DNA from 3 places in the Methylobacterium sp. 17Sr1-1 genome. Region 3 is predicted to be linked to each of the others. Evidence: riboswitches for the same ligand, from Rfam matches in the RefSeq annotation. Region 3 holds a riboswitch; each other region holds the start of a gene.

Region 1 (3,535 bases), 1.0 Mb from region 3:
CCCGGAAGGCGGCGCCGGTGAGGCTCAAGGCGCCTCCGAACAGGTCGAGCTTGGTGCCGACCTCGTAGCCGAGGCCGCTCTCCGGCGCGAAGGGAGCACTCCGTGCCGCCGCGAACGCGTCGGGCCCGGTATTCGGCCGGAAGCTGGTGCCGACATTGGCGTAGAAGGAGAGCGCCTGTAGCGGCTGGTAGACGAGCCCGGCCCGGGGCGAGGCGGCGAAATGGGTCTGGTCGGTCTGGAGCCCGGTGGTCCGCTCCCGGAACGACTGCTCGAAGACGTCGAAACGCGCGCCGACGAGCGCCTTCCATTCCGGGGTCAAGCTGATCTGGTCCTGGGCGTAGAAAGCCGTGTTGGTGACCTGCTCGAATCCGTTGGTCTGGAAGGCGAAGGGCGGCAGCGGCCGGCCGTAGACCGGGGCATCAATGTCGAGGGAATAGGGCGTCTGGCGGAAGCGCGAGCGGACCTGCTGGTAGCGGGCATCGGTGCTCTCGCGCTCGACACCGAGGAGCAGGGTGTGGCCGATCCCGGCGGTGTCGAAGCGTCCGACCAGCTCGGCCTGGCCGATCGCCACGTCCCAGCGGTAATTGCGCAGGTTGCGGTCGCGCAGGACGGTGCGGTTGTCGGCGGCGATCCCCCTCACCTCCACCGCCTCGCCGGTCAGCGCGCCGGTGTTGAAGTAGGTCGCGAGCCGCATCTGCCAGTCGGCATCGAAGCGGTGGTCGACCCGCACCTGCATCGTGTCGCTGGATTGATGGATGCTCTGGCCCGGCTCGCCGAGGAAGCGGGAGATCGGCAATGCGCCGAGCTGCCCGTTGATCGCCACGATGCCGCGGTCGAACACCGCGCGGTTGCGCAGAAATTCGGTCTCGACCGTCACCCGCGTATCGGGCGTGACCTGCCAGCTCACCACCGGGGCGACGAGGAGCCGGTCGCCGTCGACGAAATCCCGGAAGCTGCTCTGGCGTCCAGCGGCGAGGTTGAAGCGGTAGAGGAGCGTGCCCTCCTCGTCGAGGCTGCCTCCGGCATCGACCGTGCCGCGGGCCTGTTCGAACGAGCCCCAGAGCCCGCCCATCTCGACGAAGCGCTCCCTCGTCGGCTGCTTGGTGATGATGTTGACGAGGCCGCCCGGGTCGCTGCGGCCGAACAGGCCGCCGCCGGGGCCCTTCAGCACCTCGATCCGCTCGATGTTCTGGGTGTCCTGCTGGGGCGGGAACCCGCGGGCGAGGGGAAATCCGTTCTTGTAGATCTCGGCCGTGGCGACGCCGCGCACGGCGTAGCCGAGGGGCGAGAGCCCGCCGAAATTGTTCTGCTGCACGATGCCCGGCGTGTAGGCGAGGACCTGCTCGGCCCGCGTCGCCGCCAGATCGGTGATGACCTCGCGGGGGGCGACGGTGACGACCTGCGGCACGTCGCGCTGGGGCGTGTCCGTCTTCGTGCTGCTGACGGCGCGGTCGGCGCGAAAGCCCGGGGTCGGGCCGACGAGGCCGATCGTGCCGGCGGCGGTGGTCGGCAGCACCGGCAGGCTCGGGCCCGGCACGGGCGGGCGCGGGCCCTCCACCACGACCTCGTCGAGGGCGATGGTCTCCTCGGCCCGGGCCTCGGGCGCCGCGGCGCCGAGAGCGAGCGCGGTCGCCAGGGTCGCACCGTACCGACGCCGGTGGGGCGCCGGGTGAGCGGACGGAACGCTGGGGGACGGCGGACGGCGTTTCACGGAGCGTACTCGACTGTTGCCGCGCGACGCGATCCGGGCGAGCGGCAGGCTGAGTCCGCGCGTCCGCGCGGCGCATGCCCGAGCGCTCCTCCGGGCCGTACCGCCCGCGGGACGTGACCGCGCCAGACGGCGCGCGCTCAAGGCAGGTCTCCTGGCTCGCGGATCGTCGGACCCGCCTGGCCTTCCCGGTGCAGGCGCACCAGTGGCCGTCGGCGGCGGGACCTCTCCGCTCACAGTTGCGGGGGCAGCCTCGGCTTCGTCCCGTCAGGACTCACCGAGTTCCCTCTTCGCCCGCGGGCTCGCGCCCCAGGAACCTTGGCGGCACCATCCATGGCAGCCCGCCCACCGGGGAGCAACATCCAGAAACGCAATGTAATAATGTTGCGATCGCTGTGGCTGCGGGATCACACTGTCCGGCAGGGCCTCCCGGCCCTACTCCCCGCGCAGGAAGGCCGCCGTCGCGGGGTGCAGCCACGCCGCCGGGACGGCGTCCTTCAAGTCGCGCGGGTCGCTCGGCCGCTCGTGCGGCAAGAGCCGGGCGAGGGCCGGCTTCGCCTTGTCGATCGCCGCGACGAGGCGGGTCACCGCGGCCGGGTCGAGGCCGGGCCGGCCGAGAACGAAGCTCCACGACCCCACCGTCTCGATCGCCGCGTTCTGGCCCGGGAAGGTGCCGGGCGCGACGGTGATGCGCCGCAGGGACGGGCTCGCCGCCAGGATCGCCGGGATCGCCGCCGCCGAGGGGCCGAGGAAGCGGGCGCCGCCCGGCGCTTCGGCCATGGTCCGGAAGCCCGGCCAGCCGGTGCCGCCGCCGAACAGGGCCGCGGCCCGTCCGTCGCGCACCATCGCCGGGCCGTCGCCGGCGTGCTCAAGGAGGATCGGGCGGATGTCGTGCTCGGGGTCGATGCCGGAGCCGCGCAGCACGGTTCGGCCCATGGCGGTGAGCCCGGAGCTCTTCGTGCCGAGGGCCACCATTTGCCCGCGCAGGTCGTCGATGCGCGTCACCGGGCTCCCCGCCGGCACCACGAACAGGCCGGGTGCGGCGTAGACCGGCGCGACCACCGTCACCGCCGGTGCGCCCTGGCCTTCGAGCGCCTCGTAGGCGTACTCGCCCTGGACGAGGCCGAGATCGACGTGGCGATCGCGCAGGAGGACTAGATTCTCGGTCGAGCCCTTGCTGGCGCGCAACTCCAAGGTGAGATCCGGATCCACCTCCCGGAGCGCCGCCGCCAGCGCCTCGCCATAGGCCGGAAACCCGCCGCCGGGCGTCGCGGTGGCGAGGACGAGGCGTAGGGGTTCGGCGGCGCGGGGGGCGGGGATCGCGGTGAGGAGGGCGATGCAGGAGGCGGCGATCAGCCAGGGTTTCAGCATTGCTTGGTGTCCTGCATTCTCTCGACGACTCTGCACCCCGCCATGTCATTCCGGGGCCGCGCAGCAGAGCCCGGAATCCAGACGCTCAGGTGATACAGGATGAAGCGAAATGTAATCCGCATTCTTCTGCAAAACCTGCGGTTCTGGACTCCGGGCTCCGCTGCGCGGCCCCGGAATGACGTGGCGGATGGAAAAATGTCGTGGAGCGATGTCTCAATTCGCCGGCACTGGCGCCGCCGCCTTTGCGGGCGCCACGTCCGGCTGGAGCAGCGAGACGGTGATCGCCCGGGTGACGTGCTCGGCCATGCAGCGATAGCCGAGATCGGCCAGGCGGAAGCCGGCGCCGGACTGCGCCGTGTCGCCCCGCGATTCGCCTTTCAGCGCGCTGATCGCCCGCGTGGCGAGGTAGCGCATCGCCTCGTAGCGCTGGACCAGGGGCACCTGCGCGCGCTCGGC
Region 2 (3,535 bases), 2.6 Mb from region 3:
GCCGGAAAATCCTGAAAGCCTCAACCGCCGACACGTCGCAGCGGTTGAGAGATGACGAGCACTCCGCCGCTAGGTGCGCGGCGAATAATAGAATCCGGTCGGGCGGGCGCTGGTCATGGCCGAGCCTGTAGCCCCGTGCCGCCGTCGCAGTCAATCAGAACTCGCAACCAGAACTCGCAATCAGAACTCGATGCCCTCCTGCGCCTTCACCCCGGCCGCGAAGTGGTGCTTCACCGAGCCCATCTCGGTGACGAGGTCGGCCGCCGCGATCAGCTCCGGCTTGGCGTTGCGCCCCGTCACCACGACGTGCAGGTCCGGCCGGCGCCGGCTCAATGCCTCCACTACCTCGGCGAGCGGCAGGTAATCGTAGCGCAGGGCGATGTTGAGCTCGTCGAGGATCAGGAGCCGGATCGCCGGATCGGCCATCAGCGCCTCGGTCTTCGCCCAGGCGGCGCGGGCCGCCGCCACGTCGCGGTCGCGGTCCTGGGTCTCCCAGGTGAAGCCCTCTCCCATCGTGTGCCACGCGACCTGATCCTGGAACCGCTCCAGCGCGAAGCGCTCGCCGGTCTCCCAGGCGCCCTTGATGTACTGCACCACCCCGACCCGCCAGCCGCGGCCGAGCGCCCGCAGCATCAGCCCGAAGGCGGCGGTCGACTTGCCCTTGCCGGGGCCGGTATGGACGATCAGCAGGCCCTTCTCGATCGTCTTGCCCGCGACCTCGGCGTCCTGCACCGCCTTGCGCTTCTCCATCTTGGCGCGATGGCGCGCCGCCTCGTCGTCGCTCATTGCACGTCTCCCTTGATGATCATCGGCAGGCCGGCCACCACCAGCACCACCCGGTCGGCAATCGCCCCGAGGCGCTGATGCAGGCGCCCGGCCTCGTCGCGGAACCGGCGGGCCAGCGCGTTCTCCGGCACGATGCCGTAACCGACCTCGTTCGAGACCAGCACCAGCGGCCCCGCCACCGCCCGGCAGGCCTCGACCAGCGCGTCGGTCTCCGCCGCGAGGTCGGCCGCCTCGTCCAGCATCGCGTTGGTCAGCCACAGGGTCAGGCAATCGACCAGCACCGGCCGGCCGGCGGGCGCCCGGGCGATCGCCGCCGGCAGATCGCGCGGCGCATCCACCGTCTCCCAGGGCGGAGGCCGGCGGGCGCGGTGCTCGGCGATGCGCGCGCGCATCTCGTCGTCGAAAGGCTGCGCCGTCGCGACGTAGCGCCAGGGCCCTGGCCGCGCCTCGATCAGCCCTTCCGCGTAGCGGCTCTTGCCTGAGCGGGCGCCGCCCAGCACCAGGGTCAGGCGCGGGGCGGCGCGGTCCGGATCCGGCACGGACATCTCCTCATCTGGCGGACAACGCGGGGCCGCGAAAAACTCGGGGGCGGAGGTGTCGCGGCAGGCCGCGCCGATTGCAAGCCCGCAGGCGACCGGCTAGGGTCGCGCACGACGGTGCCTCGGCGACGAGGTGAAAAGGGAACGCGGGAGCCGGGCTTCTTCCGGTATGCCGCGGCTGCCCCCGCAACTGTGAGCGGTCGCACACGGTCCGCCATCGGCCACTGGAGCGATCCGGGAAGGCGGTGGGCCGGCAAGACACCGCGAGCCAGGAGACCTGCCGTCACCCCTTTCTCTCGACGCCGCCGGTGGGGCGGCAGGAGTTCGTCATGGTCGCGATCACCCGGTCCCTCTCCCCCGCCCTCGCCGGCGAGCGCCTGAGCGCCGTCCTCCTGGCTGCCACGCTCGGCATCGGGCTCCTGTTCGTCTCCGGCTTCGCGCCGGTGGTCGCCCTGCACAACGCCGCGCACGACTGGCGCCACGCCCACAACTTCCCCTGCCACTGACCAGGGCCCGACCCTCTTAAAAGCCGCGCGGCCTGCGCCCCGAGGGGCCGCGGGCCCGCGGCCCTTTGGTCGTGCAGGTGATCCCACGATGACGAAACGTCTGCTCGCCGCGGCCCTGGTCGCCGGCTTCCTCGCCGCGTGCGTGACCTCGGTTCTGCAATTCGCCCTCACCTCTCCGCTGATCCTGGCGGCGGAGAAGTACGAGACGGCGGAGAGCGCCGTGCCGGCTCCCCACGCCTTCGCCAACCCGTTGATCGTGCTGGCTCATGCGGGCCACGACCATGGGGCCGAGGCGCAATGGCAGCCCGCGCCCGGCCTGCCGCGCCTCGCCTTCACGGCCCTCGCGACGCTGGTGAGCGGCGTCGGCTACGCGCTCTTGCTCGGCGCGGTGCTGGTCGCGACCGGCCGCGAGGTGACGCCGTCCGAGGCGCTGACATTCGGCATCGGCGGCTTCCTCGCCGCCAGCCTCGCGCCGGCGGTGGGGCTGCCGCCGGAACTGCCCGGTGCCGCGGCCGCCGCCCTCGAATCGCGCCAGCTCTGGTGGGTGGCGACGGCGCTCGCCACCGCGATCGGCCTCTACCTGGTGGCGATCCGCCGCCGGCCCGCCGCGATCGCGATCGGCCTCGCCCTCATCGTCGCGCCGCACCTCTGGGGCGCCCCGCACGGGCCGGAAGAGATCTCCGCGATGCCGCCGGTCTACGCGGCGCAGTTCGCCGCCCGGTCGCTGGCGGTCGCCTTCGCGTTCTGGGCGGTGCTCGGCCTCGCCTTCGGCTGGGCCTGGGGTGCCGTCGCCGGGACGAAGAGCGTGGCGCGTCGGAGCGAGGTGGCCGCGTGAGCGATCCCGTGACGCTCTACGTCTGCACCACCTGCCGCGACGCTGCCGATCCGGCGGACGGCCCCCGCGCCGGTGCCCGCCTGCACGACGCGCTCGCCGAAGCGCTCGCGGCCCGGCCCGGCGCGCCCGTGCGGATCGAGCCGGTGGAATGCCTCTCGGTCTGCAAGCGGCCCTGCACGGTCGCGGTCGCGAGCCCCGGCCGCTGGACCTACATCTACGGCGACCTCGACCCGGCGATCTCCGCCGACATCATCCTCGACGGCGTCGGCCTCTATGCCGGGACCCCGGACGGCATCGTGCCCTGGCGCGAGCGTCCGCAGGAATTCCGCAAGGGCGTCGTCGCCCGCATCCCTCCCGCGCCGGTTGAGCCATGACCATCCTCAAGAAGATTCCCTGCACCATCGTCACGGGCTTCCTCGGCGCCGGCAAGACGACGCTGGTGCGCCACGCCATCGAGCACAACGACGGCCGGCGCCTCGCGATCATCGTCAACGAGTTCGGCGATGTCGGCTTCGACGGCTCGCTGCTGGCCGAGTGCGGCATCCCGGGCTGCGACGCCGACGCGGTGGTGGAACTGCCGAACGGCTGCATCTGCTGCACCGTCGCCGATGACTTCGTGCCGGCCCTGAACAAGCTCCTCGACCGTCCGGAGCCGCCCGAGCACATCCTGATCGAGACCTCCGGCCTCGCCCTGCCGAAGCCCCTGGTCCAGGCCTTCAACTGGCCGGCGATCCGCTCGCGGGTGACCGTCGACGGCGTGGTGGCGGTGGTGGACGGCCCGGCAGTGGCCTCGGGCGCCTTCGCGGACGACCCGGAGGCGCTGGCCGCCCAACGCGCGGCCGATGCCAGCGTCGAGCACGAGAACCCGC
Region 3 (3,535 bases):
GGGGGCGCTCCCCGAGGCGCAGATCAAGGCCTTCATCGAGCGCCTGGTCGGCCCGGTGGGCCCGACGGCGATCGAGGATGCGATGGCGGAGGCGCAAGCCGCCGCCGAGGCCGGCGACACCCAGGCCGCCGCCGAGATCTACGCCGCGGTGCTCGGCCAGGAGCCGGGTCATGCCGGCGCCATCGCGGCCCTCGCCCGCCTCCACCTCGATGCCGACGACCTCGAGGGCGCCCGCCGCTTCATCGAGGCCGCGCCGCCCGAGGCCGCCAAGGACCCGGCCATCGCCGCCGTGAAGGCCGCGATCGAGCTCGCCGAGCAGGCGGCGTCGCTCGGCGACCTCGCCGGCTTCCAGCGCCGGATCGAGGCCGACCCCGCTGATTACCAGGCCCGGTTCGACCTCGCGCTCGGCCTCAACGCCAAGGGCCAGCAGCAGGAGGCGGTCGACCAGCTGATCGAGATCGTCCGCCGCGACCGGTCCTGGAACGACGACGGCGCCCGCAAGCAGCTGCTCCAGCTGTTCGAGGCCTGGGGACCGATGGACCCGATGACCATCCGCGGCCGGCGCAAGCTGTCGACCCTGATGTTCTCGTGAGGCCGGCCGGGATGCGTCGCGAACTGCGTCGCGAAGTGCATCCCGGGCGCGGCATTACGCCGGACAGGTATCCACGCCGGAGAGCGGCGCCCTAGATGGCACGCTGTGATCCCGGGCCCGAGACGACGGAGCCCGGGACACCCCTCCGATCCGCGCGGGAGCGACGCCGATGAGCATGAACGTCGCCTACAAGGGGCCGGCCGACTGCCCGACCGAGATCCCGGTCTTTCCCCTCCCCGGGGCTCTGCTGCTGCCGCGGGGCCAGATGCCGCTCAACATCTTCGAGCCGCGCTACCTCGCGATGATCGACGAGGCCCTGCGCACCGACCGCGTGATCGGCATGATCCAGCCGGATTCCGAATCCGGCGAGGCCCCGCTCTCGCCGAAGCTGTTCCGGATCGGCTGCGCCGGCCGCGTCACCCAGTTCGCCGAGACCGGCGACGGCCGCTACCTGATCTCGCTCACCGGCATCGCCCGGTTCCGGATCGAGGAGGAGTTGCCGAACGCCATGGGCTTCCGCCGCTGCAGGGTCACCTTCGCGCCGTTCGAGAGCGACTTCCACGCCCGCGCCGGCGAGGAGGCGGTGGACCGCGCCGGGGTGCTGAAGGCGCTTCGCGATTTCGTCGAGGCCAACGACCTCAAGGTCGACTGGGCCGGGATCGAGGAGGCGCCGAACGAGGCCCTGGTGAATGCGCTCTGCATGATGAGCCCGTTCGGCCCGCGCGAGAAGCAGGCGATGCTGGAGGCGCCCGACCTCAAGACCCGGGCCGAGGTGCTGATCGCCGTGACCGAGATGGAGCTGGTGCGGGCCTCGGGAGCCGAGCCGACGCTGCAATAGGCGGCGCTTTGGGCTAGAGAGCCGCCGGACCCATTCGGAAGGACCACCCGTGAGCGATTCCCCCGCCTCCTTCGAGGCCACCCGCATCGACCCGAAGCTGCTCGAACTCCTGGTCTGCCCCCTGACCAAGGAGCGGCTCGACTACGATTCGGCGCGCCAGGAGCTGATCAGCCGCTCGGCCAAGCTCGCCTACCCGATCCGCGACGGCATCCCGATCATGCTGCCGGAAGAGGCCCGGCCGCTGGCGGATTGAGGCGACGGCGCCGCGCCGACGCGGGATCCCGCGCGGTTTCCCGTCGACAACCGGCAACACGCCCGACAAATCGGCGCGGGCCACGTTGGCGCCCGCCCCGTCCGCGCCTACACCTCGACGGGACGGTTCCCCCAGGGGATCAAAAGGGAACGCGGTGCCGAGAAGCCGCGGCTGCCCCCGCAACTGTGAGCGGCGAGGCCTCCATCACCGATGTCACTGGGTGTCAGCGCCCGGGAAGACGATGGGGGGCGGAGACCCGTAAGCCAGGAGACTTGGTAGGGATGAAGACCTGCCGTCAGCCGTGGTCACATGTGGGACGCGCCGGCCGGGGTGTGCCGGTGCCTCCACGGTGACGTGCCACAGCCCATGAAGGCTCGCCCGTGCCTGTCTCCCGTCTTCCACTCCTCGCGGCGCTCGCCGCGAGCCTGCCAGTCCCCGCCCTCGCCCAGGACGACATCCCCCTCGACCAGATCGAGGTGAAAGCGCCAGTGACCGGCACTCCGGGCGCGGCCAGCGCCAGCTATCCCGGCGGCGTCACCGGCATCGGCGGCGCCTTGCGCCCAGTCGAGTCGGCGAGCGCCGGCATCGTCAGTGGGGCCGTCCTCAACAGCCTGCCCGTCACCCGCCCGGGCGAGGTGCTGGAGGCGGTGCCGGGCCTGATCGTCACCCAGCATTCCGGCGAGGGCAAAGCCAACCAGTTCTTCCTGCGCGGCTTCAACCTCGACCACGGCACCGACATCGCCATCCACGTCGACGGCATGCCGGTGAACATGCGCACCCACGCCCACGGCCAGGGCTACGCCGACCTCAACTTCCTGATCCCCGAGCTCGTCGGCGCGGTGGAGTTCCACAAAGGCCCCTACTTCGTCCGCGACGGCGACTTCGCCTCCGCCGGCTCGGTGCGGATCGACTACCTCGACACGCTCGACCGCAACATCGCGCTGACCACGCTGGGCAGCTTCGGCTTCAGGCGCGGGCTCTCGGCGGCCTCCGTGCCCCTCGGCGCCGGCACCCTGCTCGTCGCCGGCGAGGCGCAGACCTATGACGGGCCCTGGGCGGTGCCGGACCGGCTCGGCAAGCTCAACGGCGTCGCCCGCTACAGCCAGGGCACCGCGACCGACGGATTCGCCGTCACCGGCATGGCCTACTGGGCCAGGTGGAACGCCACCAACCAGATCCCCGAGCGGGCGGTGGCGGAGGGAATCATCGGCCGCTACGGCACCCTCGATCCGACCGATGGCGGCGATACCGGGCGGTTCTCGCTCTCGGGGCGCTGGAGCCAGTCGGATGCCGGCGGCACCACCCGGGCCTCGGCCTACCTGGTCCGCTACCAGATGAACCTCTGGAACGACTTCACGTATTTCCTCAACGATCCGGTCAACGGCGACCAGTTCCGCCAGCGCGACGCCCGGGTGCTCGGCGGCGGCGAAATCTCCCGGACGTTCCAGGGCGACCTGTTCGGGTTCGCCGTGGAGAACGAGATCGGCGTGCAGACCCGCACCGACGACATCCGGGTCGGCCTGTTCAACACCACCGCCCGGCAATACCGCTCGACGGTGCTCGCCGACCGGGTGCTGGAGGCGAGCGCCGCCTTCACTTACGAGAACCGGGTGCGCTGGACCGACTGGCTGCGCACCAGCGTCGGCTTCCGGGCCGACGGCTATTACGCCGACGTCCGCTCCGACACGCCGGCGAATTCGGGCAAAGCCCGCGACGGCATCGTCAATCCGAAGCTCGGCGCGGTGTTCGGGCCATGGGCGGACACCGAGATCTACCTGAATTACGGCGGCGGCTTCCACTCGAACGACGCCCGCGGCGTGACGGCGACGGTCGATCCGGCGAGCCCGCTGTT

What was found. A riboswitch is a leader RNA that binds a small molecule or an ion and turns the genes downstream of it on or off. The one in region 3 is predicted to bind cobalamin.
Region 1: linked by a shared signal. The riboswitch ahead of DK412_RS23715 (TonB-dependent siderophore receptor) and the one ahead of DK412_RS28655 (TonB-dependent receptor) in region 3 are both predicted to bind cobalamin.
Region 2: linked by a shared signal. The riboswitch ahead of DK412_RS10555 (CbtB domain-containing protein) and the one ahead of DK412_RS28655 (TonB-dependent receptor) in region 3 are both predicted to bind cobalamin.

The regions. Positions count from the first base shown of each region.
Region 1 covers NZ_CP029552.1:5,217,802-5,221,336, reverse strand. The annotation lists gene DK412_RS23715 (TonB-dependent siderophore receptor) at 1-1,636, opposite strand, end outside; cobalamin riboswitch at 1,835-2,044, opposite strand; gene DK412_RS23710 (TAXI family TRAP transporter solute-binding subunit) at 2,144-3,079, opposite strand; gene DK412_RS23705 (SGNH/GDSL hydrolase family protein) at 3,293-3,535, opposite strand, start outside.
Region 2 covers NZ_CP029552.1:2,332,133-2,335,667, reverse strand. The annotation lists gene cobO (cob(I)yrinic acid a,c-diamide adenosyltransferase) at 181-786, opposite strand; gene cobU (bifunctional adenosylcobinamide kinase/adenosylcobinamide-phosphate guanylyltransferase) at 783-1,295, opposite strand; cobalamin riboswitch at 1,424-1,625, shown strand; gene DK412_RS10555 (CbtB domain-containing protein) at 1,655-1,831, shown strand; gene DK412_RS10550 (CbtA family protein) at 1,920-2,666, shown strand; gene DK412_RS10545 (DUF1636 domain-containing protein) at 2,663-3,040, shown strand; gene cobW (cobalamin biosynthesis protein CobW) at 3,037-3,535, shown strand, end outside.
Region 3 covers NZ_CP029552.1:6,256,859-6,260,393, forward strand. The annotation lists gene trxA (thioredoxin) at 1-592, shown strand, start outside; gene DK412_RS28645 (LON peptidase substrate-binding domain-containing protein) at 762-1,430, shown strand; gene DK412_RS28650 (Trm112 family protein) at 1,480-1,683, shown strand; cobalamin riboswitch at 1,810-1,958, shown strand; gene DK412_RS28655 (TonB-dependent receptor) at 2,139-3,535, shown strand, end outside.